Regions from separate parts of the Labrys sp. HAY1-8F genome, predicted to be linked through region 2. Evidence: riboswitches for the same ligand, from Rfam matches in the RefSeq annotation. Region 2 holds a riboswitch; each other region holds the start of a gene.
The links. A riboswitch is a leader RNA that binds a small molecule or an ion and turns the genes downstream of it on or off. The one in region 2 is predicted to bind cobalamin.

Region 1 (12,729 bases), 2.7 Mb from region 2:
TGGTCGGCTATAACGAGCTCACCTTCACGGCCGTGCAGGCTGCGGCGTCGACGCGCATGTATTTTCCCTTCCTGCTGCTCTGCGGCGCGATCTATTACGCGCTGACGCAATTCTCCAACATCTTCATCAAAATGTTCGAGCGTCACATCCGGCGCTGGACTCCCAAGCTGGGGTGACCATGGCCGCGGATCTGGCAAGCTGGTTTTTCGACAATTTCGGCTGGATCGGCAAATATTGGCCGGCCATCCTCAGCGGCTTCTTCACCACATTGAAGCTGCTGTTCTTCTCACTGCTCTTCGGTTTTCCCCTGGCCGTTCTGGTCGGCTTCGGCCGGGTTTCCAAGAACAAGCTGGTCTACGCCATCGCCTCCAGCTTCGTGTCCGTCATTCGCGGCACGCCCTTGCTGGTGCAGATGTTCGTCTATTACCAGGGCCTGGGCTCGCTCTTTCCTTCCATCCCCGGCATCCGGCAATCCTTCATCTGGCCGATCCTGAAGGATGGCTATTACTACGTCATCTTCGCCCTGGTGCTGAGTGTCGGCGCCTATGTCGGCGAAGTCGTGCGCGGGGCCCTGCTGTCGGTGCCCCGTGGCGAGCTGGAAGCGGCTCGCGCCTACGGCTTTCGCGGCTTCGCGCTGGTGCGCCGCATCTGGCTGCCCCGCGCCATGCAGGCGATGATGCCGACCTTTGCCGGTGAGACGGTGCTCTGCCTGAAATCGACCGCTCTGGCCTATCTGGTCAGCGTCCAGGACCTTCTGGGCCAGATCAACATCATCCGCTCACGCGAGGCGATCACCTATACCCCGCTCCTGGTGGTGGCGGTCGGCTATCTCATCACCACGCTGGTGATCGAAGCTGTCTACAGGCGCCTGGAGGCTGGTTTCGCCAAGACGATGAAACCGCACTGAGAAACAACCGAACCCGAGACGCCGGTCGAGAATCGGCTCCCCGGGCTCGGTCTTCATGAAAGTCTACGGATATTGGCGGCGGTACGGATATTGGCGGCGGAACGCCGCCTCAGGCGTGCCAGCGCAGCGACATGCAGGACAGGCCTGCATCGATCTTGGCGATTTGAGATGTCGGCAGCCGGACGACGCTATAGCCTTCAGCTTCGAGCAAGGTTCCCGTGCGGGGATAGTCGATGCCGATGAAAACCCGGTCGTTCACCCGCAGCGCGTTGGCACCCGCCTCCTCGCCTTCCGGCGTCAGCAGTACCCGCATGCCCTCGAACACGCCCGAGGCGGCGAGTCGGTCCGTCGACAGCATGGTGGTATCGTCGAGCAACGAACAATCGGACTTGAAATGCAGCACACCCGGCGGCGTGGTGACGACGACGCCCTTGCGGCCGAGTTCAGCCAACAGGCGGATCAGTTCCTCCGCACCTTCCCGCGTGGTGCGGTCGGAGAGGCCGATCATCACCGCCTGGGGCGTCACCAGCACATCACCGCCATCGACAAAACCCGGCCCCTGCAACGCCAGGACCTTGTCGAAGCGGCCGCACAGCACGGGCGCAATCTCGGCCGTCTCGCCGAAACGGCTCTTGGCGCCGACCCGCAGCAGGATCGCGCCTTCCGGGAACACCAGGGCCGGATCTTCCACGAACAGCGAATCCGGGAAAGTCTCCAGGGCAGGTAGTACCTCGACGGCAACCCCCGCAGCCTGCAAGGCCTCGATATAGAGGCGGTGCTCGGTCGAAACCCCTTCATGGGTCGGCGCACCCCGATCCTCGGCCCGCAGGCCCTGGGTCACGCTCGCCGGCGGCAGGCGCACGATGGCATTGTCGAATGCATAGACGGGATAGGCGCTCATACCGGCTCCGTTCGAAGGGGATTGAAGCCCGCCAGCTTCACTCTTCCGGCGGACGATATTGAATGACCTGGGTCCACAGCCCATAGGCGGCGACAGCCGCGAACATCAGGCCCCAGAACTGGTTGCCATTGTAGAGTTCGACCCCGGCCCAGACCGCCGGCAGCACGCAAAGCAGCACGCGAACCCAGAGCGGCCTCATCCAGTTCGGCGTGTTGGGCTGGGCCATCGGCTCAGGCCTCTGCCAGCGCTGCGGCGATGGCGTCGAGGGCAATCTGGGCCTTGGCACCGTCGGGGCCACCGGCCTGGGCCATGTCGGGCCGTCCACCACCACCCTTGCCGCCGAGAGCTTCCGAGCCCTTGCGTACGAGATCGACGGCATTGAAGCTGCCGGTGAGGTCCGCCGTCACACCGACGACAAGGCCGGCACGGCCATCCTCGGAGGTCGCCACGATGGCGACGACACCGGAACCGACCTGCTTCTTGCCTTCGTCCGCCAGCGCCTTGAGATCCTTCAACTCGATGCCGGTGACCGCCTTGGCCAGCAGCCGGGTCTTGCCGACCATGCGGATTTCGCTGTCGCCCCCGCCGCCGCCCATGGCGAGCTTCTTGCGCGCCTCGGTCAGTTCCCGTTCGAGCTTGCGGTTCTCCTCAACCAGATTGGCAAGGCGGTCCCCGGCTTCGGGTACGGGCGTGCGCAGCACATCGGCCAAGCCCTGGAGCAGACGGCTCTCATTGACCAGATGCTTACGGGCTCCGTCCGCCGTCATCGCCTCGATGCGCCGCACGCCGGCTGCGACCGCGCCGTTGGAGACGATCCGGATCAGGCCGATGTCGCCGGTACGCCGCACATGGGTGCCGCCGCACAATTCCACTGACCAGGCCTTGTTCGAGCCGGGCTGGCGCTGCCCCATCGAGACGACCCGGACCTCGTCGCCATATTTCTCGCCGAACAGCGCGCGCGCACCGGAAGCGATCGCATCGTCCACGCTCATGAGATGCGTGGTCACCTCGCTGTTGTCGAGCACAATGGCATTGGCGAGATCCTCGATCTCCTTGAGTTCCTCATCCGAAATGGGCTTGGGATGCGAGAAGTCGAAACGCAGACGGTCGGGCGCCACCAAGGAGCCCTTCTGGGCAACGTGATCGCCCAGCGTCAGGCGCAAGGCCTCATGCAGAAGATGCGTGGCCGAGTGATTGGCGCGGATCGCGGAGCGGCGCGCATGATCGACCACGAGTTCGAGCGGCTCCTGCACCTTGAGCGTGCCCTCTTCGACGGTGACGGCATGCACGAAGAGATCGCCGAGCTTCTTCTGGGTATCGGTAACGGTGACCTTCAGGTCACCGGCCTGCACCGTGCCCGCATCGCCCTGCTGGCCGCCAGACTCGCCGTAGAACGGCGTCTGGTTGAGGATCAGGAAGCCCTTCTCGCCCTTGCCGAGGTGATCGACCGGCTTGCCGTCCTTGACCAGGGCCAGGGCAACGCCTTCGGCGGTCTCCGTCTCGTAGCCGAGGAATTCGGTGGCGCCGACCTGCTCGCGCAGGCCGAACCAGACTGTCTCGGTGGCCGCATCGCCGGATCCCGCCCAGGCGGCCCGCGCCTTGGCCTTTTGCTGCTGCATGGCAGCCTGGTAGCCTTCGAGATCGACCGAGATGTTGCGCGCGCGCAGCGCATCCTGTGTCAGGTCGAGCGGGAAGCCATAGGTGTCGTAGAGGGTGAAGGCGACATCACCCGAAAAGACCTGGCCGTCGCCGAGCTTCACGGTCTCGGCGTCGAGCAGGGCAAGGCCGCGCTCCAGCGTGCGTCGGAAGCTGGTTTCTTCCAGGCGCAGGGTCTCGCTGATCAGGGCCTCGGCCCGCACGAGTTCGGGGTAGGCGGCGCCCATCTCGCGCACCAGCGCGGGCACCAGCTTCCACATGACGGGATCCTTGGCGCCGAGCAGGGAGATGTGACGCATGGCGCGGCGCATGATGCGGCGCAACACATAGCCCCTGCCCTCGTTCGACGGCAGCACGCCGTCGGCGACCAGGAAGGAGGAAGCCCGCAAATGGTCGGCGATGACGCGATGGCTGGCAAGCGCCGGCCCTTCGGCCGGCACGCCGATTGCTTCCACCGACGCGCGGATCAAGGCCTGGAAGAGGTCGATGTCATAATTGTTGTGCTTGTGCTGCAGCACGGTGGCGATGCGCTCGAGGCCCATGCCGGTGTCGATCGAGGGGCGCGGCAGGTTGACTCGCTCGCCACCGACCAGTTCCTCGAACTGCATGAAGACGAGGTTCCAGATCTCGATGAAGCGGTCGCCATCCTCATCCGGCGAACCGGGCGGCCCACCCCAGATATGCTCGCCATGATCGTAGAAGATCTCCGAACAGGGGCCGCAGGGCCCGGTATCGCCCATGCGCCAGAAATTGTCCGAGGTCGGAATGCGGATGATGCGATCGTCCGACAGGCCGGCGATCTTCTTCCACAGCCGATGCGCCTCATCGTCCTCGGAGTAGACGGTCACCAAGAGCTTGGAAGCCGGCAGGCCGAAATCCTTGGTGATCAGGTTCCAGGCGAGCTCGATCGCGCGATCCTTGAAATAATCGCCGAAAGAAAAGTTGCCGAGCATCTCGAAGAAGGTGTGATGCCGCGCCGTGTAGCCGACATTGTCGAGATCATTGTGCTTGCCGCCGGCGCGCACGCATTTCTGCGAGGTCGCGGCGCGCGAATAGGGGCGCTTCTCGATGCCGGTGAAGACGTTCTTGAACTGCACCATGCCGGCATTGGTGAACATCAAGGTCGGATCGTTGCGTGGCACCAGCGGCGAAGACGCCACGGCTTCATGGCCGTTCCGCACGAAATAGTCGAGGAAGGTGGATCGGATCTCGTTGACGCCGCTCATGTCCAATTTGCCTATTTGGCCTAAATGCCTGTTTTGGCTGGTCCCTTCCTTTCGGCATGGCCAGCAACATGGTGGTGGGGCGTTGTAGCGGGGCTGTTTCGGCCTGTCGAGGCGCGCATACATGAAAAACCCGACTGCCGGGAGCGACAGGCGGGTTATTCGGTGTGAATTGGCTCTGCTTAGGCCAGACGTGAGAAGCCGGTCGAGGCCGACCTCATTCGCCCTCGGCTTCGGACGGGTCAATATTGTCGAGGATACGCTCGGCAATCAGGCCGGCATTCTGGCGAATCTGGCCCTCGATCTTATCCGCCACATCCGGATTGTCCTTGAGGAACTGCTTGGCGTTCTCACGGCCCTGGCCGAGGCGCTGGCTCTCATAGCTGAACCAGGCGCCGGATTTTTCGACCACGCCGGCCTTGACGCCGAGGTCGACCAATTCGCCCACCTTCGAGATGCCTTCGCCATACATGATGTCGAATTCGATCTGCTTGAAGGGCGGCGCCACCTTGTTCTTGACGACCTTCACGCGGGTCTGGTTGCCGACCACCTCTTCCCTGTCCTTGATCGCGCCGATTCGGCGAATGTCGAGGCGGACCGAGGCATAGAATTTCAGGGCGTTGCCGCCCGTGGTGGTTTCCGGGCTGCCATACATCACGCCGATCTTCATGCGGATCTGGTTGATGAAGATGACCATCGAGTTGGAACGCCCGATCGAGGCCGTCAGCTTGCGCAGCGCCTGGCTCATCAGGCGGGCCTGCAGGCCGGGCTGCACATCGCCCATTTCGCCTTCGATTTCGGCCTTGGGCGTCAGCGCCGCCACGGAATCGATGACGATGACGTCGATCGCCCCCGAGCGCACCAGCGTGTCGCAGATTTCAAGGGCCTGTTCGCCGGTATCGGGCTGCGAGATCAGCAATTCGTCGAGATTGACGCCCAGCTTGCGGGCATAGACCGGATCGAGCGCGTGTTCGGCGTCGATGAAGGCACAAACGCCGCCTCTCCTCTGGGCCTCGGCGACGCTGTGCAGCGCCAGCGTGGTCTTGCCCGAGGATTCCGGCCCGTAGATCTCGATGACACGCCCCTTGGGCAGGCCGCCGACACCGAGCGCAATATCGAGACCAAGGGAGCCGGTGGAGATCGCCTCCACCTCCATCGTCTTGGAACCCTTGCCGAGCCGCATGATCGAGCCCTTGCCGAAAGCGCGTTCGATCTGTGATAGGGCGGCGTCGAGCGCCTTCGTCTTGTCCATGGAGCTTCCTTCGACCAAGCGCAGCTGCGTCTGACTCATATGCCCGTTTCCCTATCAAGCACGAACGGATTCGTCATCCGAACCAATCGTTTTCAACACTGGGCTTGCATCTTGTCGCAATTCAAAGCCCCGTGGCGGTATGTACCCATTTTGTTCTCATTCATGCAAGTTCTATTTTTGTTCTCATCGTTCTTATTTAACAGAAGCTGACTGCCGACCTTCGATAAATCATCATACCATTGCACCATCGGGCTTGCGCCCGAAGCCCCTCCCCGTCCACACTCACCGTCGGCAGGATGCGCCGGCAACCCGCGTCGGAAATGCGGGACAGGAAACGGGACGATTGCAATGACGAATGCGCAGGAAAGCGTCGGCTTCATCGGGGTCGGCTATATGGGCCATGGCATGGCCAAGAACATCGTGGAGAAGGGCTACGCGCTGACGGTGATGGGCCACCGCAACCGGGCGCCAGTGGAGGATCTCGTGGCCCGCGGCGCCAAGGAGGCCAAGACCCCGCGCGAGGTGGGCGCCGCTTCCAGCGTCGTCTTCCTCTGCGTCACCGGTTCGCGACAGGTGGAAGCGCTTGTACACGGTCCCGATGGGCTGAAGGCCGGCCTGAAGCCGGGATCCGTCGTCGTCGACTGCTCGACCTCCGATCCCAATTCCACCCTCGCCCTCGCGGCCGAACTCGCCGAAGCCGGCATCGATTACGCCGATGCGCCGCTCGGCCGCACGCCGAAGGAAGCCTGGGAAGGCACGCTCGATACCATGGTCGGCGCAAGCGACGCCCTGTTCGAGCGCCTCAAGCCGGTGATATCAACCTGGGCCGGACGCATCGTGCATATCGGTGGCACGGGCGACGGTCACCGCATGAAGCTGCTCAACAATTTCCTGTCGTTGGGCTATGCCGCCCTCTATGCCGAGGCCCTCGCTTTGTCGCAGAAGGTCGGCATCACACCCAAACGCTTCGACAGCGTCATCCGCGGCGGCCGCATGGATTGCGGTTTCTACCAGACCTTCTCGCGCTGGGTCCTGGAGGGCGACAAGGATGCCCACAAATTCACCATCGCCAACGCCTACAAGGATCTAAGCTATCTGGAGGCGATGGCCAGTGCGGCAGGATTGGTCAATCCGATCGGCAATGCCGTGAAGAACTCGTTCGGCGTGGCGATGGCCGCCGGCGGTGCGGAGCGCTACGTGCCGATGCTCACCGACTATATCGGCAGCCTGAACGGCACCGATCTCATCCCGGCCAATCAGAACTGACCGGCGCCGAAGACAGGAACGCCGCGCCCAGGAGAGCGCGGCGTCCATGCTTTTTCCTCTATAGGCCGGATCAGAAGGTGCGGCGCAGACGCACACCTGCACCGACAGCGTCGACCGTCTTGGTGTTCGCGCCCTCCGCGTCCTTGTTCTGGTACCAGACTTCAGCGCCGGCAATGAAGCCCTTGACGATAGTGTAGTTCACCTGGCCGCCGATGACGTAATATTTGAAATTGTCGCTGACGTTGGTCGCCACGCGCGGCGCATCGAAGTCCAGGTAACCACCAAACAGCACGGCCTGCAGTTGCTTGGTAACGTTCAGGCCAGCCTCGGCCTGCACGGCAAAGCCCTTGGCGCTGTCGAGATCATATGGCGCGCCGTTGGTCGGATAGGCATCCCAGCCCCCGATACCCAGAAGCGAGGACCCATTCGGGTTGGAAGCAGCGCCGACACCGAGATAGCGCGTCGCACCATCGGCATAACTGGCTTCGACGGCCACATAGCCGCCTTCCAGAACCGGAATGTTCACATTGCCGCCGAAGCCGATCGAGTAGCCCCATTTGTCACCGTAATTCGACACGGCGGAGCGATTCTGGTGAAGAGCGCCCATGATCTGCAGGCGGCCCCAACCGTTCTTGTTGTCGTCATAGCCGATCACGCCGACGATGTCGGGCACCTGCGAACCGCCGAGGCCACGAATGTTGGCATTGCCGGTATTGCCGAAGGTTGTGGTGTTGGCACGATGATCGCGGCCATCTTCGATCGACAGGGTGGCGTAGGCCTTGTCGAATTGAGCCGTATAGCTGATCAGGTTACGCCGGCCCTGCTCGCCGAAATAAGGGGCGAAAAACTCGGCCTGATAATTGGGATCGTAGAAGGCGTAAGGCGACCAGGCGTAACCGGCCGTCAAGCCGCCAAACTGCAGATAGGCCTGACGCACCTGGAAGGTGTCGTGCGTGGCCGCACCCGCATTCGATTCAGCCTGGAGTTCGAAGAAGGAGCGCAGCATGCCCCAGTCGGTCTGGGTACGGGCATCGAAGCGGATGCGGGCATTGGTTCGAAACTGCGTCTGGCTGATGTTGCGCTTGCCCGTCGCATTGCTGGGCGCCTGCGCATACCAATAGTCGGCCCGGATCTGGCCACTGATCTTGAGGCAGGTATCGGTGCCCGGAATGTAGAAGAAGCCCGGACCGAACGCCGTACAGACCTTCACATATTCAACGGCTTCGCCCTTGCTCATGGGCAAGTCCGCAGCAGAAGCTGCGACGATGCTGAGCAATCCAGCGCCAGCGCCGAGTAAAATTGCACGAATAGACATGGAAATACCCCGATCTTATAATATAGCCCTCAATCAGGGCCGCTCTCTTCGAAAAGCTGGCAAACCAATATTCAGCCAATCGAAGAGGCGCGGTCGTTGTGCACCGCGATATCGAAGCTTTCCTCCCAGGCGAGACATTACACAATGTTAAGGTGAGTCATCGTTCTGACACAAAAGGGCTTTGTCCATGACAGTTGCGATTTTGCAACAACACGCAGAACGTGCATGAAAAAGGCCCCTCCCTTTTCAGGAAGAGGCCTCGCCGAAAAGCAGGGTGAGCGAACTCAACCCAGATTAAGTTCCTTGAAGAAATCATTGCCCTTGTCGTCGATGACGATAAAGGCCGGGAAGTCCTCGACCTCGATGCGCCAGACCGCTTCCATGCCGAGCTCGGGATATTCGAGCACCTCGACCTTCTTGATGCAGTCCTGGGCGAGGCGCGCGGCGGGGCCACCGATCGAACCGAGATAGAAGCCGCCATGCTTGGCGCAGGCCTCGCGGACCTGGGCGGAACGGTTGCCCTTGGCCAGCATCACCATCGAGCCGCCGGCCGCTTGGAACTGGTCGACATAGGCGTCCATCCGGCCCGCCGTGGTGGGGCCGAAGGAGCCCGAGGCATAGCCGGCGGGTGTCTTGGCCGGGCCGGCATAGTAGACAGGATGGTTCTTGAGATAATCGGGCATCCCCCCACCCGCTTCCAGGCGCTCGCGCAGCTTGGCATGGGCAAGGTCGCGGGCCACGATGATGGTGCCGGTCAGCGACACGCGCGTCTTTACCGGATGGCGCGACAGGGTTTCCAGGATGTCAGACATCGGCTGGTTGAGGTCGATCTTCACCACCGCCCCGCCAAGCTTGCTCTCATCGATCTCCGGCAGGAAGCGCGCCGGATTGTGCTCGAGCTCCTCGAGGAAGACACCCTCGCGGGTGATCTTGCCCATGGCCTGGCGATCGGCCGAGCAGGAAACGCCAAGGCCGATCGGCAGGCTGGCGCCATGGCGCGGCAGGCGGATGACACGGACGTCGTGGCAGAAATACTTGCCGCCGAACTGGGCGCCGACCCCGAGCGACTGGGTGAGCTTGTGCACTTCTTTCTCGAGCTCGAGGTCGCGGAAGGCATGGCCGAGTTCGGAGCCCTCGGTGGGCAGGCCGTCGAGATAGCGCGCCGAAGCGAGTTTCACGGCCTTCAACGTGATTTCGGCAGAGGTACCGCCGATCACCACCGCCAGATGATAAGGCGGGCAGGCTGCCGTACCGAGCGTGAGGATCTTCTCCTTCAGGAAAGCGATCAGGCGGTCCTTGGACAGGATGGAGGGTGTGGCCTGATAAAGGAAGGTCTTGTTGGCCGAGCCGCCGCCCTTGGCAACGAAGAGGAACTTGTAGGCCTCCTCCCCTTCCGCGGAAATGTCGATCTGGGCCGGCAGATTGGTCTTGGTGTTCTTCTCCTCGAACATCGACAGCGGTGCGAGCTGCGAATAGCGCAGATTCTTCTTCTCATAGGCATCGCGGATGCCCTGGGCGATGGCGCCCTCGTCCTCACCTTCCGTCCAGACTTTGCGGCCCTTCTTGGCCATCACGATGGCCGTGCCGGTGTCCTGGCACATCGGCAGCACGCCACCGGCGGCGATGTTGGCGTTCTTGAGGAGGTCATAGGCGACGAAGCGGTCATTGTCCGTCGCCTCGGGATCTTCCAGAATGTTGCGCAATTGCTGGAGATGGCCGGGGCGCAAGAGATGATTGATGTCCATGAAGGCCTGCTCGGCCAGAAGCCGCAACGCCTCGCCATCCACCTGCAGAATCTCGCTGCCTCCGAGCTTTTCGACCCGCACGCCCTCGCTGGTCAGCTTGCGGTAGGGCGTCTCGTCCGCTCCCAGGGGGAACAGGGGAACGTGGGGATAGCGGGAATTGGCAGCGGAATCGGCAGGCATGGAGAGGATCTCCGAACAGAGCGTTTTGCGATTTGACGGCTTCGGCAAGAATCGCAAAGACGCGTCAAAACAAGGAGCTAGAGCAAACAAGCGTTTCCGTCTAAACGCGCTTTGCTCCAGGGCTGGCAGAGGTGGCGCAGGGGTGCCACCGGTTTGGCCCTGATTTAGTCGTTTTTCTCACCGCTGCCTATGATCAATTGGAATCGTTCCATGCTGAAGCCCCCTCGGCCTTTCGTGCACGGCCAGACGAGGCACTCAGGCAGGCGCCGCCATCGACACCGGGCTTGTGGTTGCGATTGAAGCCGAGCAAAGGCCGCCGCGAGGTCGCGATCCAAGGGCAACCTATGATCGCATGGCATGCCTATATAAACATGTCTTTATGTCGACCTTGACTTTCACGACGTCTTGTCGTTTGCTTGCCCAGTCGAGGTTCTTCCATTCTCGCAATGGAAGCTAAGAGGGAAGCCGGTGCGATGCCGGCGCTGCCCCCGCAACTGTAGACGGCGAGAACTTGCCTCATCATGCCACTGCCTGCCCTGCGCAGGTGGGAAGGCAGGCAAGCTCGGTGAGCCGTGAGCCAGGAGACCTGCCCCGACGAATGTAAACGTCCTCGGGCGGGGTGTCCCGGTGGTTGCTTGACCAAGTCAATGTCCTTGGCCGCGTCAGGCGCTCCCGTACGGCCTTTGCCCCCAGTTCTTCATGGGGTCTGCCGATGTTCAAGCTTCAAACTGCCATCATGCGTGAAGGTGCAGTCGATCCGACTGCTCGACGACGAATGCGTTGCGGCGTGCCCTGACGGTACGCCGCTCCCTCCTCGATCCGATCCATTCACCACGAACCGGGACCTATCGGTCACCGGCCGGAGACGCGCATGTCCATTCCCATTTCGACGCTCGGCACGCCACGCATCGGCCCACGTCGCGAACTCAAGACGGCCCTCGAAGCCCACTGGGCCGGAAGGCAGAACGAGACCGCCTTGCTCGCAACGGCAGCCCAGTTGCGCGCGAGCAACTGGGCTCGACAGAGCCTGCTCGGCGTTACCCATATCCCGTCCAATGACTTTTCGCTCTACGATCAGGTTCTCGATATGAGCGCCGTGGTCGGTGCCATCCCCTCTCAATATGGCTGGGAGGGTGGCTCCGTCCCGCTTTCGACCTATTTCGCCATGGCGCGCGGCAGGCGGGGCCATGACGATCGTGGCCATGACGATCGTGGCCATGACGATCGTGGCCATGAGGGCTGCTGCCATGGCGGCGGCGGTGTCCCCGCTCTCGAGATGACCAAATGGTTCGACACCAACTATCACTACATGGTTCCCGAATTTCGCCGCGGCCAGGCCTTCGAACTCGCTTCGGCCAAGCCCATTGACGAATTCAGGGAGGCCGTAGCGCTCGGCTTCCACACGCACCCCGTGCTCATCGGCCCGGTGACCTATCTGCTGCTCGGCAAGAGCAAGGACGAGGGCCTGGATCCGCTCACCCTGCTGCCAGGCCTCTTGCCCGTCTATGCCGAGATCCTGCACAGGTTGGCCGCGGCCGGCGCGGACTGGGTGCAGTTCGACGAACCCTGTCTCGTGCTCGATCTCGACGAGAACGCGCGGGCCGCCCTGCGCCATGCCTATGGCGTCCTTTCCAGCACGGTCTCCGATCTGAAGATCATGATCGCGACCTATTTCGGCGGCCTCGGCTACAATCTCGACCTGGCACTCGACCTGCCCAGCGCCGGCCTGCATCTCGACCTGGTGCGGGCGCCAAGCCAGCTCGGGCAGGCGGTCGCACGAGCCAGCGCCGACAAGGTGCTATCGCTGGGCGTGATCGACGGGCGCAATGTCTGGCGGAGCAACCTGACTGCCCTTCTTGATCGGATCGAGCCGGCGGTTGCAGCCCTCGGCCCCCACCGCGTCGTCCTCGCTCCGAGCTGTTCCCTGTTCCACGTTCCCTACGATGTCGAGGCCGAGCGCGCGTTCGATCCTGAACTCCGCAGTTGGCTGGCCTTCGCCGTCCAGAAGATCGGAGAGCTGAAGACCCTGTCGACAGCCCTGGTCGACGGGCGGCGGGCCGTCGCTGATGAGCTCGCCCAATCGGACGCAGCAGATGCGGCCCGCCATGTATCCGCTCGTATACATGATGCCGGCGTCGCCGCCCGCATGGACGGGCTCACGCCGGCCATGAGCGAGCGCCAGCATCCCTACACGCTGCGCCGCCGGGCCCAGGAATGGCTCGGCCTGCCGCAATTTCCCACCACGACCATCGGTTCCTTCCCCCAGACCGGCGCCGTACGCAAA
Region 2 (12,729 bases):
GGTCTCCCCTTACCAGCCGGACGACGGCGACGCGCTCGGCCAGGACCTGAGATTTGCGGCGTGCCATGATCTGGGCGAGGTCGCAGTACCTGACACCAGGCCCGGCCATCAGATTGGAGCCTTCCACTTCGATCAGCGGCTCGTCCAGCGGCCAGAACCTGTTGATGCGGGCCAGCAATTGCCGGAGATTGGTGAGGGCCTTTTCCTCGGGTGCATCGTCCCACAGCAGCGCGGCAATCGTCTGCCGGCTCATCCGCCGACTGCCGCCGAGCAACAATATGGCGATGAGAACATAGCCCTTGCCCGGAAACACGCCCTCCATCGGTTTGGCCACATGCGGCACGCCCACCAGATGAAGAACAATGTCGTCCTCAGAGTCCATCCGACTATCCTCGCCCCGGGAGTCCGGCCCGGCATCCTGTGCATGCCGCCACCACTTGCCAGATCCCCGCCGTTCCCATCACAGATCTCATGGCTCGGGATGAGAACCTTCGGGCCATGCCCGACATATGCGTTGTATATACTACTTGTTCGTCAAACACATCGAAGTCAACAAGCTCAACTTATTTCCGTGTCAGACTTCACGTCCGAGTCACAGAGAAACGGCATCATAAATATCACATCGCATTCGATCAGGAAGTTCATTTGGAAAATGACGACGGACCGCCTCCATCATACGAATCTCCTCAATTACGTGACTAATCTCAAAAATCAAAAGTCAAACTCAAATCACATCTAAAAATAAAACAATCGAACAAAGCTCGAAACAGGAAAATATCGAGCTTCATGCGATGACAATACATTTAAGGAAGGTGACGGTCCGGAACTTCGCGCGCGCGTCAGCCCAGCTGATCTCTTCTTGAATCCAAGCCGTCGGCCAGTTCGTTCCTCAGGAAAGCCCGGCGAGGCGCAGGCCCTGAGCGCAGAACTCAATATCCTCCTGGCGGCGATCCGGCGCCAGCCTGGCGAGGTCCAGGGCGGACATGCCCGGATAAGTATCCATGACACGCCGCCCATAGTGGCGGGCCATTACGGAGTCACCGACGAAGCCATGGCACATCGCCAGCACCCGCATGGCCGATTCGTCATTCTCCATCCGTGCGCACAGCTCGATCGCCTCCTCGAAGCGGCGGCGGCGGATGGCGATGGTTGCGCCGAACCACCAGTAATAGTCCGGCGGGAAAGGATTGAGCTCCAGGGACCGCTGGAAGCGTTCCCAACCCAGTTCCGGCTCGCCAAGGTGGGAAAGCGCATCGGCATGATGAACCAGGAGATCGGCTGAATGCGGATTGAGCGCCTCCGCCTCCATGAATTTCTCAGCGGTATAATCGAAATCATGCTGGTAGAGCGCCACCACGGCCGACATCCAGTGCCCGGTGCCGTGGCCGGGATCGATCGTCATCGCCAGATTGGCTTCCGCGCGGGCCTGGTTGAGCAGGGATGGATCTGTCCCACCCAGCATCAGCCATTCGAGCTGCAAGGTCTGGGCGATGCGGGCACGCGAGGGCGCGAAATCCCCGTCCTCCTCGGTCGCCAGCTTGAACTCGGCACGCGCGCGGCGCAGCCGGGCGAGATCGAAACTGTGCAGCCGGGCCTGGCCTTCGAGATAATGGCAATAGGCAGCCGGCTTGGGATCGGCGCGGGAGCGATCGAGCTGGTCGCGCTCGATCTCGTTGGCAAGGGTGGCGGCGATCTGCCGGGTGATCAGCCGGAAGGAAAGCGCCAGCCGCTCGGGCGAAACCAGATATTCGGCAGCCCAGACGATCTCTTCGTCCGGCTGGCGCGTCAGCCGGAGCGCCATGCGCTCGCTGCCCGGCACCATGAAGCCGGTAATCAGATAGGCGCTGCGCAAGGCGGCCCAACGCCCGGCATCGCCCGCGTCCGCGACACGGAAGCTGCTGTGCGGCGCCAACACGGCGAAGGTACGGTGACGCGACAGATCGTTGGCGACGTCCTCGATCAGGGCCCTATGCAGGGGATCCAGCATGCGGCCCGGTATCGGGCGCGGCGGAAACAGCGCCACACGCGGCAAGCCCGGGAGGCGAGGTGCAGCCGTGCTCGCCAAGACCAGACGCTCGTCGGGCGCATTGCGCGCCTCACCGACCACCTGCACCCGCGGCTGCGGCGCACTGGCGAGGATACGACGCAAAGTGGCGACGGTCTGGGGCCGGGGCTCCGCCCCGAATTCGCGGTGAAGCATGTCGGTCAAGGCGGCATGAACCCGATTCACCGCCGGAATATTGCCGTTCCGGCCATAGGCTTCGATCAGGACGCGATAGCTCTCCTCCCGCTCCGGCTCGAGCGCGAGCATCACCTCGCCGATCAGGTCGATTTCTCGATCGGGCGCGCGACCATAGCGCGTCATCTCCACCAGGACTTCGGTGGCCAAAGCCAACACGACGCGACGGAAGCGTTCACGCTCGCTGCGGAACCATTGCGAAAGTTCGGGACCGCCCGAATCGATGCTATCGAGAAAATCGCCCTTGGCGAGGAGTACGGCCTGCATCTTCTCGGCCAGCACACCCGATTTCGACAGCCGCAGGATCGCGGCAAGATCGCTACGGTCCGCGCCCGGCCCGGCCGCGAGATGGGGGCCGCTGGTTTCCACCAGCGGATCGGCATAGGGCCACATCCGATGGATACGGACGAGAAGCTGACGCAGGTTGGTAAGCGCCTTTTCCTCGGGTGCATCGTCCCAAAGCAGGGCGGCGACAGCCTGGCGGCTCATGCGCAGGTTGCTGGCCAGTAGCAGCATGGCGACAAGCACATAGCCCTTGGCGGGAAACACCCCCTCCCCCGTCACCGTGAGATGGGGAATACCGACCAGGCGAAGGGCTATGAAGGGCTTGTCATCCATCCAGTTCACCACGACCTCGGCGCCTCTCGCGAAGCGCAGCGTTACGAAGTCTCGATGCCGGGGATCATGCGCAAAAGGCCGTACGCAACCGCACGTCAAGATGACGCTGGCGCCAATCTTCCCGTCATCGAGACCCAGGCCGGATGAACTGCCCCAGGCCGACAAAGCTGCCGAGGCCCACGTACATCTGAGTATCGTCAGGGCGAGCCGCGATCATGCCGCGAAACCGCACTGCGAGGCTGAGAATGGGCAACATCGTGTGGCGAGTCAATCAAACGGAGAGAAAAGCCCCTTCGATCGACCAACTCTTACTACCATATTACCTCAAAAGCGATTTGACAGCTTTGTTCTGCCACGCGACGGGCCGACATGTCGGCCCGCCAATGCCGGAGCCATTGGATCGGAGCAGGCCTCAACTGCCTTCCGGCTCGTTCATCGTCGCCGGAATCACTGTCGAGGGCTTGGGCTTCTCACGGAAGAGCATGCGCACGATCAGGCGAATGGTGACGTAGAACACCGGCGTGAGGAAGAGGCCGAGGAAGGTCACTCCACTCATGCCGAAGACGACCGCCGTGCCGATGGCCTGGCGCAGTTCCGAGCCCGGACCGGTGGCGATCATCAGCGGCACGGCGCCGAGGATGAAGGCGAAGGAGGTCATCAGGATCGGCCGCAGGCGCAGCCGGCAGGCCTCGACCACCGCCTGCCAGGGCGTATCGCCATGGTCTTCGCGCTGGCGCGCGAACTCCACGATCAGGATGGCGTTCTTGGCGGCGAGGCCGATCAGCATGACGAAGGAGATCTGCGTCATGATGTTGTTGTCCATCGCCCTGACCCACCACTCGCCGAAGATCGGCAGGCCGCGCGCCATGCCGCCGAGCAGCGCCGCCAGGATGGAAAGTGGCACGATCAGGATGATGGCGAGCGGCAGCGACCAGCTTTCATATTGGGCGGCTAGGAACAGGAAGACGAACAGCACGGCGATGCCGAACACGAAATAGACCGTGTTACCCACCGAGCGCTCCTGGAAGGCGATTTCGGTCCATTCATAGCCGACGCCGGGCGGCAGCGCCTCAGCCGCCGCCTTCTCCATCAGGTCCAGGGCGGTTGAGGAGGACACGCCGGGTATGCTCTCACCGTTGATATAGATGGCCGGATAGAGATTGTGACGCATCACCGTATCGGGGCCGGTGCGCTCCTCGAATGAGACGAGTGAGCCAAGCGGCACAAGCGCGCCGGTGGTGCTGCGCACCTTGAGGCGGACGAGATCTTCCTTGTTGAGGCGGTCGCGGCCCTCGGCCTGGGCATTCACTTGAAAGGCACGACCCAGGCGCGTGAAGTCGTTGACATAGGCCGAACCGACATAGACCTGCATGGCCTCGAAGACGTTGCCGATCGGCACGTTGAGCATGCGCGCCTTGACGCGGTCGACATTGACGAAGAGTTGCGGCCCATTGTTGGATAGCGTCGTGTAGACCTGGGTGAGGCCCGGCGTCTGGTTGGCCTTGCCGATCAGGGCATTGGCCGCCTGCATCAGCGCTTCCGGTCCGACACCGCCGCGATCCTGCACTTGCATCTTAAAGCCCTTGCCCGTGCCGAGGCCCTGAATGGTAGGCGGCTCGATGGCGAAGACGAAACCTTCCTCGATGGCGAAAAGGCGCTTGCGCAGTTCTGCTACGATCGCGGTCGAAGTCTGGCCATGCTCGAGGCGTTCTTCAAACGACTTGTACGGCACGAAGATAGTGGCGGCATTGGACGCCGCCGTGAAGGTCGCTCCGGAGAAGCCGGCAACGCCGATGACATGGCCGACACCGGGAACGTCCTTGGCGATTTGCTGGGCCTTGCGCACAACGGCGTCGGTGCGCTCCAGCGAGGCGCCGTCAGGCAACTGCACCACCACGATGGCGTAGCCCTGATCGGAAGAAGGCACGAAACCTCCCGGTACTTTGGTATAGGTATACCAAGTAGCAACGATAAGGCCGGCATATATGAGCAAGAACAGCGCCTTGTGGCGAGCTGCGAAGCCCACCGTGCCGCCGTAGCCGTGCGACAACTTGTCGAAGCCGCGATTGAAGCCGTTGCCAAGCGCCTTCAGCCAGCGCAGCAGAAAGAAACGGCTCTTGTGATCGGCATCGTGCGGCTTAAGCAGCAGGGCGGCGAGCGCAGGCGACAGGGTCAGTGAGTTGAAGGCCGATATTACGGTGGCGGCCGCGACGGTCACCGCGAACTGTTGGTAAAACAGACCGGATATGCCGGGGATGAAGGCGGTGGGCACGAACACCGCGCACAGCACCAGGGCGATGGCGATCACGGCGCGGCCGACCTCGTCCATGGTGACATGGGCAGCCCGATTGGGCGTCATGCCGTCATGGATGTTACGCTCGACATTCTCCACCACCACGATGGCGTCGTCGACCACGATGCCCACCGCCAGGATCAGGCCGAACAGCGTGAGCATGTTGAGCGAGAAGCCGAGCCCCGCCATCACCGCGAAGGTGCCGATGATCGAGACGGGAATGGCAATGATCGGGATGATCGCCGCCCGCCAGGACTGCAGGAAGACGAAGACGACGATCACCACCAGCACGATCGCCTCGAAGAAAGTCTCGTAGACAGCCTCGATCGAGGCCGAGACGAATTCGGTGGGATTATAGACGATGGAATATTTCAGTCCCGGCGGAAACGCCTTGGCGAGATCGTCCATCTTAGCCTTGACGCGATCGGCGGTGGCCAGCGCGTTGGATCCGGGCCGCTGCAACAGAGCGATGCCCACTGTGGACTGCCCGTCGAGATAGAGATTGGAGCCGTATTGCTTGGCGCCAACCTCGACGCGGGCGACATCCCGCAGCTTCAGCAGGCGGCCGTCCGGTGTCGACTTGATGATCACGTTCCGGAATTGCTCGGCGTCCTGGAAGCGGCCCTGGGTAGTGACCGTGATCTCGCTGGTGGTGTTGTTGGGCGAAGGCTGGGCGCCGAGCGTGCCTCCGGAGACCTGCACGTTCTGTTCGCGCAAGGCCTGCACGACGTCGCCGGCGGTCAGGTCGAAACTGGCCAGGCGGTTCGGATCGAGCCAGACGCGCAGCGAGGGCTCGCGCAGGCCGAAGGCGAAGGTCGAGCCGACGCCGTCGACGCGAGCGAGGATGTCGTTGACGTTGAGGATGGCATAATCGGAGATGCCATAGTCGTTGATAGAATTATCCGGCGAATAGAGCGTGACGATCAGCAGGAAGTCGGAGGAGGACTTGTTGACCGTGATGCCCAGCGCCCGCACCTCGGCCGGGAGGCGCGGCTCGGCAGAGGAGACACGGTTCTGCACCTGCACCTGGGCGATGTCGAGATCGGTGCCCGTAGCGAAGGTGACTGTGATCTGCAGCGAGCCGTCGTTGGTGGCCTGGGATGTCTGGTAGATCATCCCCTCCACGCCGTTGATCGACTGCTCCAGGGGAGCGGCCACCGTTTCGGCGATGGTCTGGGCATTGGCGCCGGGATAGGTGGCGTTGATCACCACGGTCGGTGGGGCGATCTGCGGGAACTGCGCGATCGGCAGTCCGACATAGGAGACGAGCCCGATCACCACCGTGACGATCGAAACGACGGCGGCAAAGATCGGGCGGTCGACGAAGAAATGGCCGAATTTCATGAGTTGCGCTCCCGATCAGTTCGGGTCGGGAACGAGCGTCTCAGGCACGTCCAGCTTGGTGGGTTGCGGCACGACCTCGCCGCCCGGGCGGGCGCGCATCTGGCCATTGATCAGCACCTGGTCCTCGGGCTTGAGGCCCGACTTGATCACGCGGAAGCTGCCGAATTTCGGGCCCAGTTCTACTGGGCGGATATTGGCGATCTTGTCGGTGCCGACCACGATGACATAGCGCCCTTGTGCCGACTGGCCCACCGCCACATCGGGCACGACCAGCGCCTCATAGGGTTCGCCGATGGTGATGCGAACGCGCCCGAACAGGCCGGAGGTGAGGAAGCCGTCGGCATTGGCGATCTTGGCGCGGGCCGTGACGGTGCCGGTCTGGGCGTCGACCTGCGGTGCGAGATAGTCGAGCGTGCCCTTGTGGGAGAAGGTCTTCTCGTCCGACAGGCCGATCTCGGCCGTCAGCGCGGGCTCGGTGCCACCTGCATCCATCTTGTGCTTGGAGGCCCGCTGATAGGCAAGGTAGCTCGCCTCGTCGAAGTCGAAGTAGAAATAGATCGGGTCGACAGCGACGATCGACACCAGCGGCGAGGTCGAGTTGGCTACCACCAGATTGCCGCGCGATACCAGCTGGCGGGCGATCCTGCCCGAGATCGGTGCGGCGATGGTGGCATAGTTGAGGTCGAGCTTGGCCGTTGCGAGGGCCGCGTTGGCCGAATTGATCGAGGCCGCCGCTTCCTGATAGGCCTGGAGGTTGGCCTGGTAGGTGGCATCGGTAACGTTGCCGGTCTTCCTCAACGCCTCGGCGCGCGCCAGATTGGCCTTGGTCAGGTCGATCCTGGTCTGCGTGATCTTCACCTGGGCGGCCGCCTGGTCGACCGCGGCCTGGAACGGGCGCGGATCGATCGAGAACAACACGTCGCCCTCCTTGACGAGGGATCCTTCCACGAAGCTGGACTTGTCGAGATAGCCGGTGACACGCGAGGTGATGTTCACCTGCGGCCAGGCCTGGAAACGACCGGTGAACTCGACCGATTCTGTGATCTTGCGACTGACCGGATTGGCCACCGTCACCGGCATGGCCGGCATTTGCTGGGCGAGCGCGGTGCCCACCCCCTCGAGGGCCGCCAAAGCCAGTACGCCGGCGGCCAGCCGACCTATTTTGCGACGCAACCTCGACATGAACATCCTCGCAAGCAAGCGCCTCAGCCAAACCGCCCGCATGGCTAATGGCCTTGTCGCGGGCACTGGAGCTGGCGTCTGAAAATCCTGCAGGATTTCCCAGCCTGCACCCATCAGGGCAGGTTCGGAGATCCTGTTCAGCGCTCGGCCGGCCGGAATCGGGGCAGAATCGCCGTGTGGGCCTTATAGTATGATAATTCTTACCGCTTTGATCCAATCAAGATCGCCGCCCTGCAACCGTGAGTTGGGACTTGATGCAAATCCGCAACAGGCCCGCCGCTTCTCGCGCCGGTACTTGACGCCGGCGGACCCACATTCCGGCCATTTACAAGCCAAGCGCATCAATCCCTTCCCGAAACGGGCGGGTTTGACCCTGTCCTGGGAGCAGCACCGGGCCTGAGCCAAGCTCGCCCGCAAAAAGGTCAGGGTGTCGTCCCCTCGCGCCCGATGCTCTCATAGCGAAAGCCGTGCCGCTTCATGTCGTCGAGCCGGTAGATGTTGCGCAGGTCGACGATCACCGGCCGCGTGAGCAGGCTTTTGACCCGTTCGAGGTCAAGCGCCCGAAACTCGTCCCATTCGGTGACGATCACGGCAACATCGGCCCCGTCGAGGCAATCATAGGCGCTGGAGCGATAATCGACATCGCTGAGGGTCTTGTGCGCCTCCTCCATCGCCTGGGGATCGTAGGCGCGCACCCGGGCGCCCTTGTCCTGCAGGGCGAGCACGATCGGGATCGAGGGGCTGTCGCGCATGTCGTCGGTGTTCGGCTTGAAGGCGAGGCCGAGCAGGGCCACCGTCTTGCCGGCGATGTTGCCGTCGAGGGCCGCGATGACGCGGCGTGCCATCGCCGCCTTGCGGGCATCGTTGACGCCGACCACCGCTTCGACGATGCGCAAGGGCACGCCATGTTCCTGGCCGGTGCGCAGCAGCGCCAGCGTATCCTTGGGAAAGCACGAGCCACCGAACCCCGGACCCGCATGCAGGAATTTGGAGCCGATGCGGTTGTCGAGGCCGATGCCGCGCGCCACTTCCTGCACATTGGCGCCGGCCTTCTCGCACAGATCGGCGATTTCGTTGATGAAGGTGACCTTGGTCGCCAGGAAGGCGTTGGCGGCATATTTGATCAGTTCGGAGGTGCGTCGGTCTGTGAACAGCAACGGCCCCTGATTGAGATGGAGCGGGCGATAGACCTCGGCCATCGCCTCCTTGGCCCGCTCTTCCTCCGTGCCGACCACGATGCGGTCCGGACGCTTGAAATCCTCGATCGCCGCGCCCTCGCGCAGGAATTCAGGGTTTGACACCACGCTGACATCGGCGTCCTGACGGACTTCGCGGATCAGCCTCTCGACTTCGTCGCCGGTGCCGACCGGTACGGTCGACTTGGTCACCACCACGGTGAAGCCTTCGACCGCCGCCGCGATCTCCCGCACCGCGCCATAGACATAGGACAGATCCGCATGCCCGTCGCCGCGGCGCGAGGGTGTGCCGACAGCCAGGAACACCACGGCGGCATCGCGGACGGCGGGCGCAAGCTCGGTGGTGAAGGACAGGCGCTTCTCACGCACATTGCGGGCCACCAGATCCTCGAGGCCCGGCTCGTAGATCGGCATGCGGCCGGCCAGCAGGCCCTCGATCTTGGCTGGATCCTTGTCGACGCAGGTGACGACATGGCCGAAATCGGCGAGGCAGGCCCCCGTCACCAGGCCGACATAACCCGTACCGATCATTGCAACGCGCATGACATCAATCCTGTTTGGACGACCAATCCGTCAGACGCGTGTCTACAAAAGGCCCGGCGACATGCCAATGACGAAAAAAGAGAGGAACTCCGTTGGAGGGCCCTGCTCAACGCCTCTATGCCCCCAACCGCAGCGACCAGCCCCGGCCGGATGGCCTGAGATCGGCTGTCGCCAACGGGGCGGCATCGATACGCCAGAAAGAACGAGCCTGGGCCCCGAGGGCGTGAACGACCGCGGCGCGCAGCACCGAAGCGTGGGTAACGGCGAGCGTATACCCCTCGAACCGCTTGCCATCGAGCCAGGCGCCGACCCGCGCAATCAGGGTTGCAACACTCTCTCCGCCATGCGGGCAGGCATCCGGATCGGTCAGCCATGCCCGGAGCGCCTCGGGTTCGGCGGCCGCTACCGCGTCCAGGGCAAGCCCTGCCCAGCGGCCATGATCGCATTCGCGCAGGGCTTCATCGACCTCAGGATCATGGCCGAGGGCCTGCGCGGTCTGGCGAGCCCTGAGCGCCGGGCTGCTCAGGATGCGGGCCGGCCTGCCGAAATGCCCTTCCAGCTTCCGCGCCGCAGCCAGCCCTCTTGCATCGAGCGCCTCATCGAGGGGAAAACCCGCTGCGCGCACCGCAGGCGTAGCCCCATGGCACAGCAGGATCAGGCGTGGTGTCATGACGGCAGTTCCCAAGACTTAGAGTGCATGATTCGACCGAACCAATCGGATCATGCTCCCTAAGTTTTTGTTTCAACGCATGGTATCGTCCAAAAAGTCGCGCAACTTATGCTCTAAGTCGCTTCCGGAATATTGACATGTTCGTGACTTGGGCTCTTATGGAAGGGCTTTGCCAAGGGTGGGAAGCCGGTGTGAATCCGGCACGGTCGCGCCACTGTGAACGGCGGCGCTTGGGCGCTGTCCGCAAGTCAGACCTCTTCCAAGGCAGCATGACTCGTAGCGGGACGCGTAATCCCAAGGAGCTTTTCATGACCACCGCAACTCTGGCACCCGTCGCCCAGCAGCCGATCACCATCCCGATCCGCGAGATCTTGCCCTGGGCGCTCTTCACCGTGCTCCTGGCCGTACTCGCCATTTATTTCGTCGGCGCCGAACAAGGTGCGACCTCGCTGATTCCCGGCGTCTACATCCACGAATTCGTGCACGACGCTCGCCATCTGCTCGGCTTCCCCTGCCACTAGGGCGCATAGGCAAACGACATGGTTAGATCGCTTTTGATCCGGGGGATGCTGATCGGCATCCTGGCCGGACTGTTGGCGTCTGGCTTCGCCTGGGTCTTCGGTGAACCACAGGTCGATGCCGCTATCGCCTATGAGGAAAGCCACGCGGTCCCCGCCGCGCCGGCACCATCCGCAACGCCGGCAACCTCCCAGCCGGCCGCAGCACATGAACATGAGGAAGACCCGGTCAGCCGGCCGGTGCAGTCCAGCTATGGCCTCATGACCGGCATGGTCGTCTATGGCGCAGCCCTCGGCGGCATCTTCGCTTTGGTCTTCGCCTTCGCGCAGGGACGGATCGGCACGCTCAGCCCGCGCGCGACAGCAGGGGTGATCGCGCTCGTCGGTTTTGCCGCCATCATGCTGGTACCGCAGATCAAATATCCGGCGACGCCGCCGGCCGTTGGCAATCCCGACACGATCGGCCTGCGGACCGCCTTCTATTTCGGCACGATCCTGCTCTCCCTGGTGACGATGGCGGCCGCCCTGGGCACGGCGAACCGTCTCGCCGCCAGCCTCGGCCGCTGGAACGCCAACCTGGTGGGGGCGGCCGCCTATCTGGTGGTAATGGTGGTCGCCATGCAGATCCTGCCGGCCGTCAACGACATCCCGGCGGATTTCTCGGCCACGGTGCTATGGAAGTTCCGCGTTGCCTCGCTCGGCATCCATGCCGTGCTATGGGCAACGCTCGGGATCGCCTTCGGCGTTGCAGCACAGAAGTTGCTGCAAACCTCCGCCAGCCGCTGAAAAAGGCCAACCGCCCGCGTCAAACGTCGCATTTTTACAACACTAGCCCGGTTTTGGACCTGTTTTCAAAATTTCTTTCATTTCGCACTTGCGAAATGAATGCATCAGGATCACTTTAGGCACGTGGTGGATGCGCGTTTGCGCTCCCCCACTGCCCTCCTTGGGCGTTTCCTCCCTAAGACTTGGGCCGCCATTCGGCGGCCTCTTTCTTTTTCGGGTCAGCAGACCCCATATTTCAAAATCTGCAGCGGCATTCCGCCTCAATTAACCCCAGAGCAAAGCGCGTTCAGGTATGAACGCTTGTTTGCTCTCACTGTTTGGTTCCAAGCCAGTCCTTTGGATTGGCTGGAGCGTCCTTGCGATTTGACATGCTTCACTCAAATTACAAAACGCTCTTGCGTCCAAGCTCATGCTTGCCCATTTGTGTTCACCCTCGCATAGTGTGTCATTATGGATCTGGACTCGCCCTTGTTTGATCGCATCCGGGTGCGCCCAAGGGCCGAAGAGGTCCAGCCGGCGAGCGTACAGCTATGCGAACATGCCGGCTGCCGAAACGCCGGTGAATTTCGCGCGCCCAAGGGGCGCAACCGCGAAGGCCAGTTCTGGCATTTCTGCCTGGGGCACGTTCGCGAATACAACAAGACCTACAATTATTTCGCAGGCCTGCCGGACGACTCGGTGAGCGCCTATCAGCGCGATGCCGCCACAGGCCATCGCCCGACCTGGACGATGGGCGTCAATCCCTGGGCCAAGAAGCGCGGCGAAGGGCCGCAACCTGGCCCGGAGATCCATGACGGCTTCGGCTTCTTCGAGGGCGAGCACGGCTTCGGACGCACGCAGAGTGCGCCGGAACCGGAAAGGCGACGCCTGAAATTGCTGGAACGCAAGGCCCTCGAGGCGCTCGATCTGCCGGAAACGGCCAGCGGCCCCGAGATCAAGGCACGCTACAAAACATTGGTCAAACGCCTCCATCCCGATGCCAATGGCGGGGACAGATCCAGCGAAGATAAATTGCGCGGGATCATCCAGGCCTATAATACGCTGCGTAGCGCTGGGCTCTGCTGAGCGCCCGCACCACCGGCGAGGCTTCCAGGTTTGGAGCGCGTTCCAATCCCGGGGATCCCGCCCGACCTAGAGCAAAGCGCGTTTAGACGGAAACGCCTTTTTGCTCTAACTCTTTGGTTCGACGCGTCTTTGCGATTCTTGGTGATTCCACCAAATCACAAAACGCTATGGAGACGACGCGGAATTTTCCATGCCCGCCTGGCGAGACTGGGAAATTCGGTGGGGCCAGTACCGCCGGCCCGCTGGAACTGATTGTCGGCTGCGCCGTCCTGGCG
Region 3 (5,207 bases), 2.7 Mb from region 2:
CGTTGGAGGCCTGGATGCAGACGTGATCTCGATCGAGACTGCCCGGTCCAAAATGGAACTTCTCGATGCGTTCCGGGCCTATCGCTACCCCAACGAGATCGGGCCGGGCGTCTATGACATCCACTCTCCCCGCTGCCCCACCGTGGCGGAGATGCGCGACCTCCTTGCCAAGGCACGCGAGCGGATCGCCGGCGATCAGCTCTGGGTCAACCCCGATTGCGGCCTGAAAACCCGCAGCTGGGACGAGGTCCGCCCGGCCCTCGTCAACATGGTTGCCGCCGCCCGCAAACTTCGTGAAGAGACCGCTCCAGCGAGAGTGGCGGCGTCCGCGTGAAAAACCTGCCGGGGGACAAATTTCGTCCTCCGGCACGCCTTGTCCCCGTTGAAAAAAAGGGCATCACACACCATGTATTGACATAGAGGCACCCAGACATACTAGATGCTGTATCCACAGGTCCTCGGATTCGCTGTCCGAGGCTAAGAGGGAATCCGGTGAGCCCGAGAGCAAAGCGCGTTTGGTGAAAACGCTTTTTTCCTCGAACTTTTTGTTCGACGCGTCTTTTCGATTTGAAGCGACGCTTCAAAACACAAGACGCTCTAGGGCAAAGCCGGGGCTGCCCCCGCAACTGTAAGCGGAGAGCGGGCTGTCGCTGTGCCACTGGCCGGAAGGCGGGTTCAACCCGCCCTTCGCCGGGAAGGCAGACAGTTCGCAACGACCCGCGAGCCAGGAGACCTGCCTGTGGCTGGTTATCGTTTCCTCGGGCGGGGTGCCCCGACGGATCGCTTTGCTCGTGGCGCATATGCCTGCGCCGACGCGGAACGCGTTCCTTCGGCCCAAGCCTCCAACATTTTGGGGTTTGCCGAATGTCTCTCGATCTCGAAACTGCCACGACCACAAAGACGCCTTTTCCGGCTACCGGCGCCGATAGGGCGAAGCCGGCCTCGGAACCGGGCTATCAGGTCATTCGCCGCAACGGCGGCGTCACGCCTTTCGATGCCTCCAAGATTTCGGTGGCCCTGACCAAGGCCTTTCTCGCCGTCGAGGGCAATTCGGCCGCTGCTTCGCGCCGGGTGCATGACATTGTCGCCGAACTCACGGCCCAGATCGTTGCCGGCCTGACCCGCCGTGCCGATGCGGGCCGAACCTTCCATATCGAGGACATCCAGGACCAGGTTGAACTCGCCTTGATGCGCGGCGAACACCACAAGGTGGCGCGTGCCTATGTGCTCTATCGCGAACAGCACGCCCAAGAGCGCGCCCTGGAACGAGCAACCGAGACAGAGGCACGGACCGCCATCGCCCCTGCCCTGCGGATGAAGACGGCGGAGGGCTCCTTGTTACCGCTCGACCACGCGCGCCTCACCGCCCTGGTGCGCGAAGCCTGCGCAGGTCTTGCCGACACCGATGCAGAGACCGTGCTGAACGAGACGCAGCGCAATCTCTATGACGGCATCAGCCAGGACGAACTGGCGATCGCGCCGATCCTCGCCGCCCGCACCCTGATCGAGACCGAACCTGATTACGCCAAGGTCAGCGCCCGGCTGCTCAACGACAAGCTGCGCCGCGAGGCGCTCAGCTTCGTCGGAGGCCATCCCGACCAGGCGACGCAGGCCGAGATGGCGACCCGCTACGCCGAGTATTTCCATGACTATATCCGCGTCGGCATCGCCAACGAACTGCTCGACCCGGAGCTCGGCCGCTTCGACCTCGCCCGCCTTGCCGCTGCCCTCAAGCCCGAACGCGATCTCAAGTTCGACTATCTCGGGCTGCAGACACTTTATGACCGCTATTTCCTGCATGTGCGCGGCACGCGTTTTGAGCTGCCGCAGGCCTTTTTCATGCGCGTGGCCATGGGCCTGGCCTTGCGCGAGATCGACCGGGAGGCACGGGCGATCGAGTTCTACGATCTTCTCTCCTCCTTCGACTTCATGGCCTCGACGCCGACTTTGTTCAATTCGGGAACGCTGCGCGCCCAGCTCTCCTCCTGCTTCCTGACCACTGTGTCCGACGACCTCGAAGGTATCTTCAAGGCGGTGAAGGACAATGCGCTGCTCGCCAAATATTCCGGTGGCCTCGGCAATGACTGGAGCAATGTGCGTGGGCTCGGCGCCCATATCAAAGGCACCAATGGCGAAAGCCAGGGCGTGGTGCCCTTCCTCAAGGTCGCCAACGATACCGCAATCGCCGTCAATCAGGGCGGCAAGCGCAAGGGCGCGGTCTGCGCCTATCTGGAGACCTGGCATGTCGACATCGAGGAATTCCTCGATCTTCGCAAGAACTCCGGTGACGACCGCCGCCGCACCCATGACATGAACACCGCCAACTGGGTGCCGGATCTGTTCATGGAACGTGTGGAACAGGATGGCCCCTGGACCCTGTTCTCACCGGACGAAACGCCGGACCTGCACGACCTCTACGGTCCCGCCTTCAAGGTCGCCTATGAGGCGCATGAGGCACGCGCCGCGCGCGGCGAGCTCCGCGTCTTCAGGCAGATCCGGGCCATCGATCTCTGGCGCAAGATGCTGACCATGCTGTTCGAGACCGGGCATCCCTGGATCACCTTCAAGGACCCCTGCAACATCCGCTCGCCCCAGCGTCACGTCGGCGTGGTACATTCCTCGAACCTGTGCACCGAAATTACGCTGAACACCTCCCATGACGAGGTTGCCGTGTGCAATCTCGGCTCGGTCAACCTCGCTGCCCATGTCGACGCCGACGGCCTGATGTTCGACAAGCTCAAGGCGACGGTGACGACGGCGATGCGCATGCTCGACAACGTCATCGACATCAATTTCTACACCATTCCCGAGGCACGGCGTTCCAACCTCAAGCACCGGCCCGTCGGTCTCGGCATCATGGGCTTCCAGGATGCCCTGCAGGCCCTGCGCCTGCCCTATGCCTCCGAAGCCGCCGTGCGCTTTGCCGACGAGAGCATGGAAGCCGTGTCCTTCCATGCCATCTCGGCCTCAACAGACCTGGCGGCCGAGCGCGGTCGCTACCCCAGTTTCGATGGCTCGCTGTGGTCGCAGGGCGTCCTGCCGATCGACTCGGTCGGCCTGCTGGCCGAGACGCGCGACAACGTGGCCTTCGACACCGGCACGACCCTGCCCTGGGACGCCCTGCGCGAGCGGGTGAAGACCGTCGGCATGCGCAATTCCAACACCATGGCGATCGCGCCGACGGCGACGATCTCCAACATCTGCGGCGTGTCCCAGTCAATCGAGCCGGCCTATCAGAACCTCTTCGTGAAATCGAACATGTCGGGCGATTTCACAGTGGTGACCTCGGCCCTGGTCCACGATCTCAAGGCACGGGGCTTGTGGGACGAGGTCATGATCTCCGATCTCAAATATTTCGACGGCTCTCTCGGCCAGATCGATCGCATCCCCGAAGAGCTGAAAGCGCTTTACGCCACCGCTTTCGAGATCGACACCGCCTGGCTGATCGAAGCCGCGGCGCGCCGGCAGAAGTGGATCGACCAGGCCCAGTCGCTCAACCTCTATATCGCCAATCCCTCCGGCAAGAAGCTCGATACGCTCTACCGCCTGGCCTGGAAGCGTGGCCTGAAGACGACCTATTACCTGCGCTCGCAGTCGGCCACCCATGTCGAGAAATCGACGCTGAAGGGCACCGACGGCAAGCTCAACGCCGTCTCTGCCACGGTGCCGCAAGCGGCCGCGCCGATCCTGATCGAGACTCAGCCGGAAACACTGCAGTCGGAAGCGTGGGGCAAGGCCTGCTCCATCCACGACCCCGACTGCGAAGCGTGCCAGTGAGCCGAGAACGAGGTGCGATTTTTCCCTTTCGCGCCTTGCTTTCCAACTCTTTGTTTTGACGCGTTTTCTTAAGCGAAAAGTCTATCAACTTTTCTGGAAAACGCTCTGAGGATAAGAAAACGATGACGATGCTCGACTGGTCCGAACCCACCTCGCCCGCAGCCCAGCTTCCCCTGCCACAGAGCACGGCGGATGCGACCGGCCTCGGCGCGATCGACCGCAAGGGCGGCCGTGTCACGGTCGACGAGAAACGGATGATCAATGCCCGCGCCGACGTAAACCAGCTCCTGCCGCTCAAATACAAATGGGCCTGGGAGAAATATCTCGCCGGCTGCAACAACCATTGGATGCCGACCGAGGTATCGATGCAAGCGGACATCGCGCTGTGGAAGTCCAAGGACGGCCTGACGCAGGACGAGCGGCGCATGCTCAAGCGCAATCTCGGCTTCTTCGCCGCCTCCGAGAGCCTGGTCGCCAACAATATCGTCCTGGCGATCTACCGCCACCTCACCAACCCCGAATGCCGGCAATATTTGCTGCGCCAAGCTTTCGAGGAGGCGGTGCACACCCACACCTTCCAATATATCGTCGAGAGCCTCGGGCTCGACGAGGGCGAACTCTTCAATATGTATCGCGAGATCCCCTCGATCACCGACAAGGCGGCCTGGGCGCTCAAGCATACCCAGCATCTCGACGATCCCGATTTCAAGACCGGCACGCCGGACGCCGACCAGGCCTTCCTGCGCGATCTCGTCGCGTTCTACGTCATCTTCGAGGGCATGTGGTTCTATACCGGCTTTGCCCAGATCCTCTCGCTCGGCCGGCGCAACAAGATGGTGGGGATCGCCGAGCAGTATCAGTACATCCTGCGCGACGAGAGCATCCATCTAAACTTCGGCATCGACGTGATCAACCAGATCAAGATCGAGAACCCGCATCTGTGGACGCTGACCTTCCAAGCCGATCTCCAGCAGATGATCCGCGAAGCCGCTGAACTGGAGGCCGCCTATGGCCGGGACACCATGCCGCGCGGCTTCCTCGGCCTCAACGCGGTGTCCTGCGAACAATACATGCATTTCATCGCCAACAGGCGCTGCGCCCAGCTCGGGCTCATGCCGGTATTCCCGGACGTGGAGAACCCCTTCCCCTGGATGAGTGAGGCGATGGACCTGAAGAAGGAGAAGAACTTCTTCGAGACGCGTGTCATCGAATATCAGAACGGTGGCGCGCTGAGCTGGGATTGAAGGCACGCTTTCGAGGTCTTCGGAACAAATCGGAGGAAAGCTGGGATGGGGCATCATGACCCCTCATCCAGATTTCAGATTCCAACATCTCGAAAGGAGTGGGACAGGTTGCTCCATCATCCCCCGCCATGCGGGGAATGATGGACATTCAATGTCTCCTTCCCGACCTTCCTTCCTCAAGCTCTC

Region 1: another riboswitch for cobalamin. It lies ahead of metE (5-methyltetrahydropteroyltriglutamate--homocysteine S-methyltransferase); the one in region 2 lies ahead of ACR9ZN_RS25785 (CbtB domain-containing protein).
Region 3: another riboswitch for cobalamin. It lies ahead of ACR9ZN_RS13275 (ribonucleoside-diphosphate reductase subunit alpha); the one in region 2 lies ahead of ACR9ZN_RS25785 (CbtB domain-containing protein).

The regions. Positions count from the first base shown of each region.
Region 1 is NZ_JBPGWZ010000002.1:899,698-912,426, forward strand. Features, by position in the region: gene ACR9ZN_RS13225 (ABC transporter permease) at 1-176, shown strand, start outside; gene ACR9ZN_RS13230 (ABC transporter permease subunit) at 179-907, shown strand; gene ACR9ZN_RS13235 (arginine deiminase family protein) at 1,017-1,808, opposite strand; gene ACR9ZN_RS13240 (hypothetical protein) at 1,846-2,034, opposite strand; gene alaS (alanine--tRNA ligase) at 2,039-4,690, opposite strand; gene recA (recombinase RecA) at 4,905-5,978, opposite strand; gene ACR9ZN_RS13255 (NAD(P)-dependent oxidoreductase) at 6,288-7,205, shown strand; gene ACR9ZN_RS13260 (porin) at 7,276-8,442, opposite strand; gene ACR9ZN_RS13265 (fumarate hydratase) at 8,805-10,445, opposite strand; cobalamin riboswitch at 10,856-11,053, shown strand; gene metE (5-methyltetrahydropteroyltriglutamate--homocysteine S-methyltransferase) at 11,317-12,729, shown strand, end outside.
Region 2 is NZ_JBPGWZ010000002.1:3,616,022-3,628,750, reverse strand. Features, by position in the region: gene ACR9ZN_RS25815 (BTAD domain-containing putative transcriptional regulator) at 1-382, opposite strand, end outside; gene ACR9ZN_RS25810 (BTAD domain-containing putative transcriptional regulator) at 890-2,857, opposite strand; gene ACR9ZN_RS25805 (efflux RND transporter permease subunit) at 3,270-6,494, opposite strand; gene ACR9ZN_RS25800 (efflux RND transporter periplasmic adaptor subunit) at 6,510-7,676, opposite strand; gene ACR9ZN_RS25795 (UDP-glucose dehydrogenase family protein) at 8,099-9,415, opposite strand; gene ACR9ZN_RS25790 (histidine phosphatase family protein) at 9,531-10,085, opposite strand; cobalamin riboswitch at 10,218-10,363, shown strand; gene ACR9ZN_RS25785 (CbtB domain-containing protein) at 10,394-10,606, shown strand; gene ACR9ZN_RS25780 (CbtA family protein) at 10,625-11,389, shown strand; gene ACR9ZN_RS25775 (J domain-containing protein) at 11,858-12,454, shown strand.
Region 3 is NZ_JBPGWZ010000002.1:913,059-918,265, forward strand. Features, by position in the region: gene metE (5-methyltetrahydropteroyltriglutamate--homocysteine S-methyltransferase) at 1-334, shown strand, start outside; cobalamin riboswitch at 436-755, shown strand; gene ACR9ZN_RS13275 (ribonucleoside-diphosphate reductase subunit alpha) at 865-3,777, shown strand; gene ACR9ZN_RS13280 (ribonucleotide-diphosphate reductase subunit beta) at 3,906-5,021, shown strand.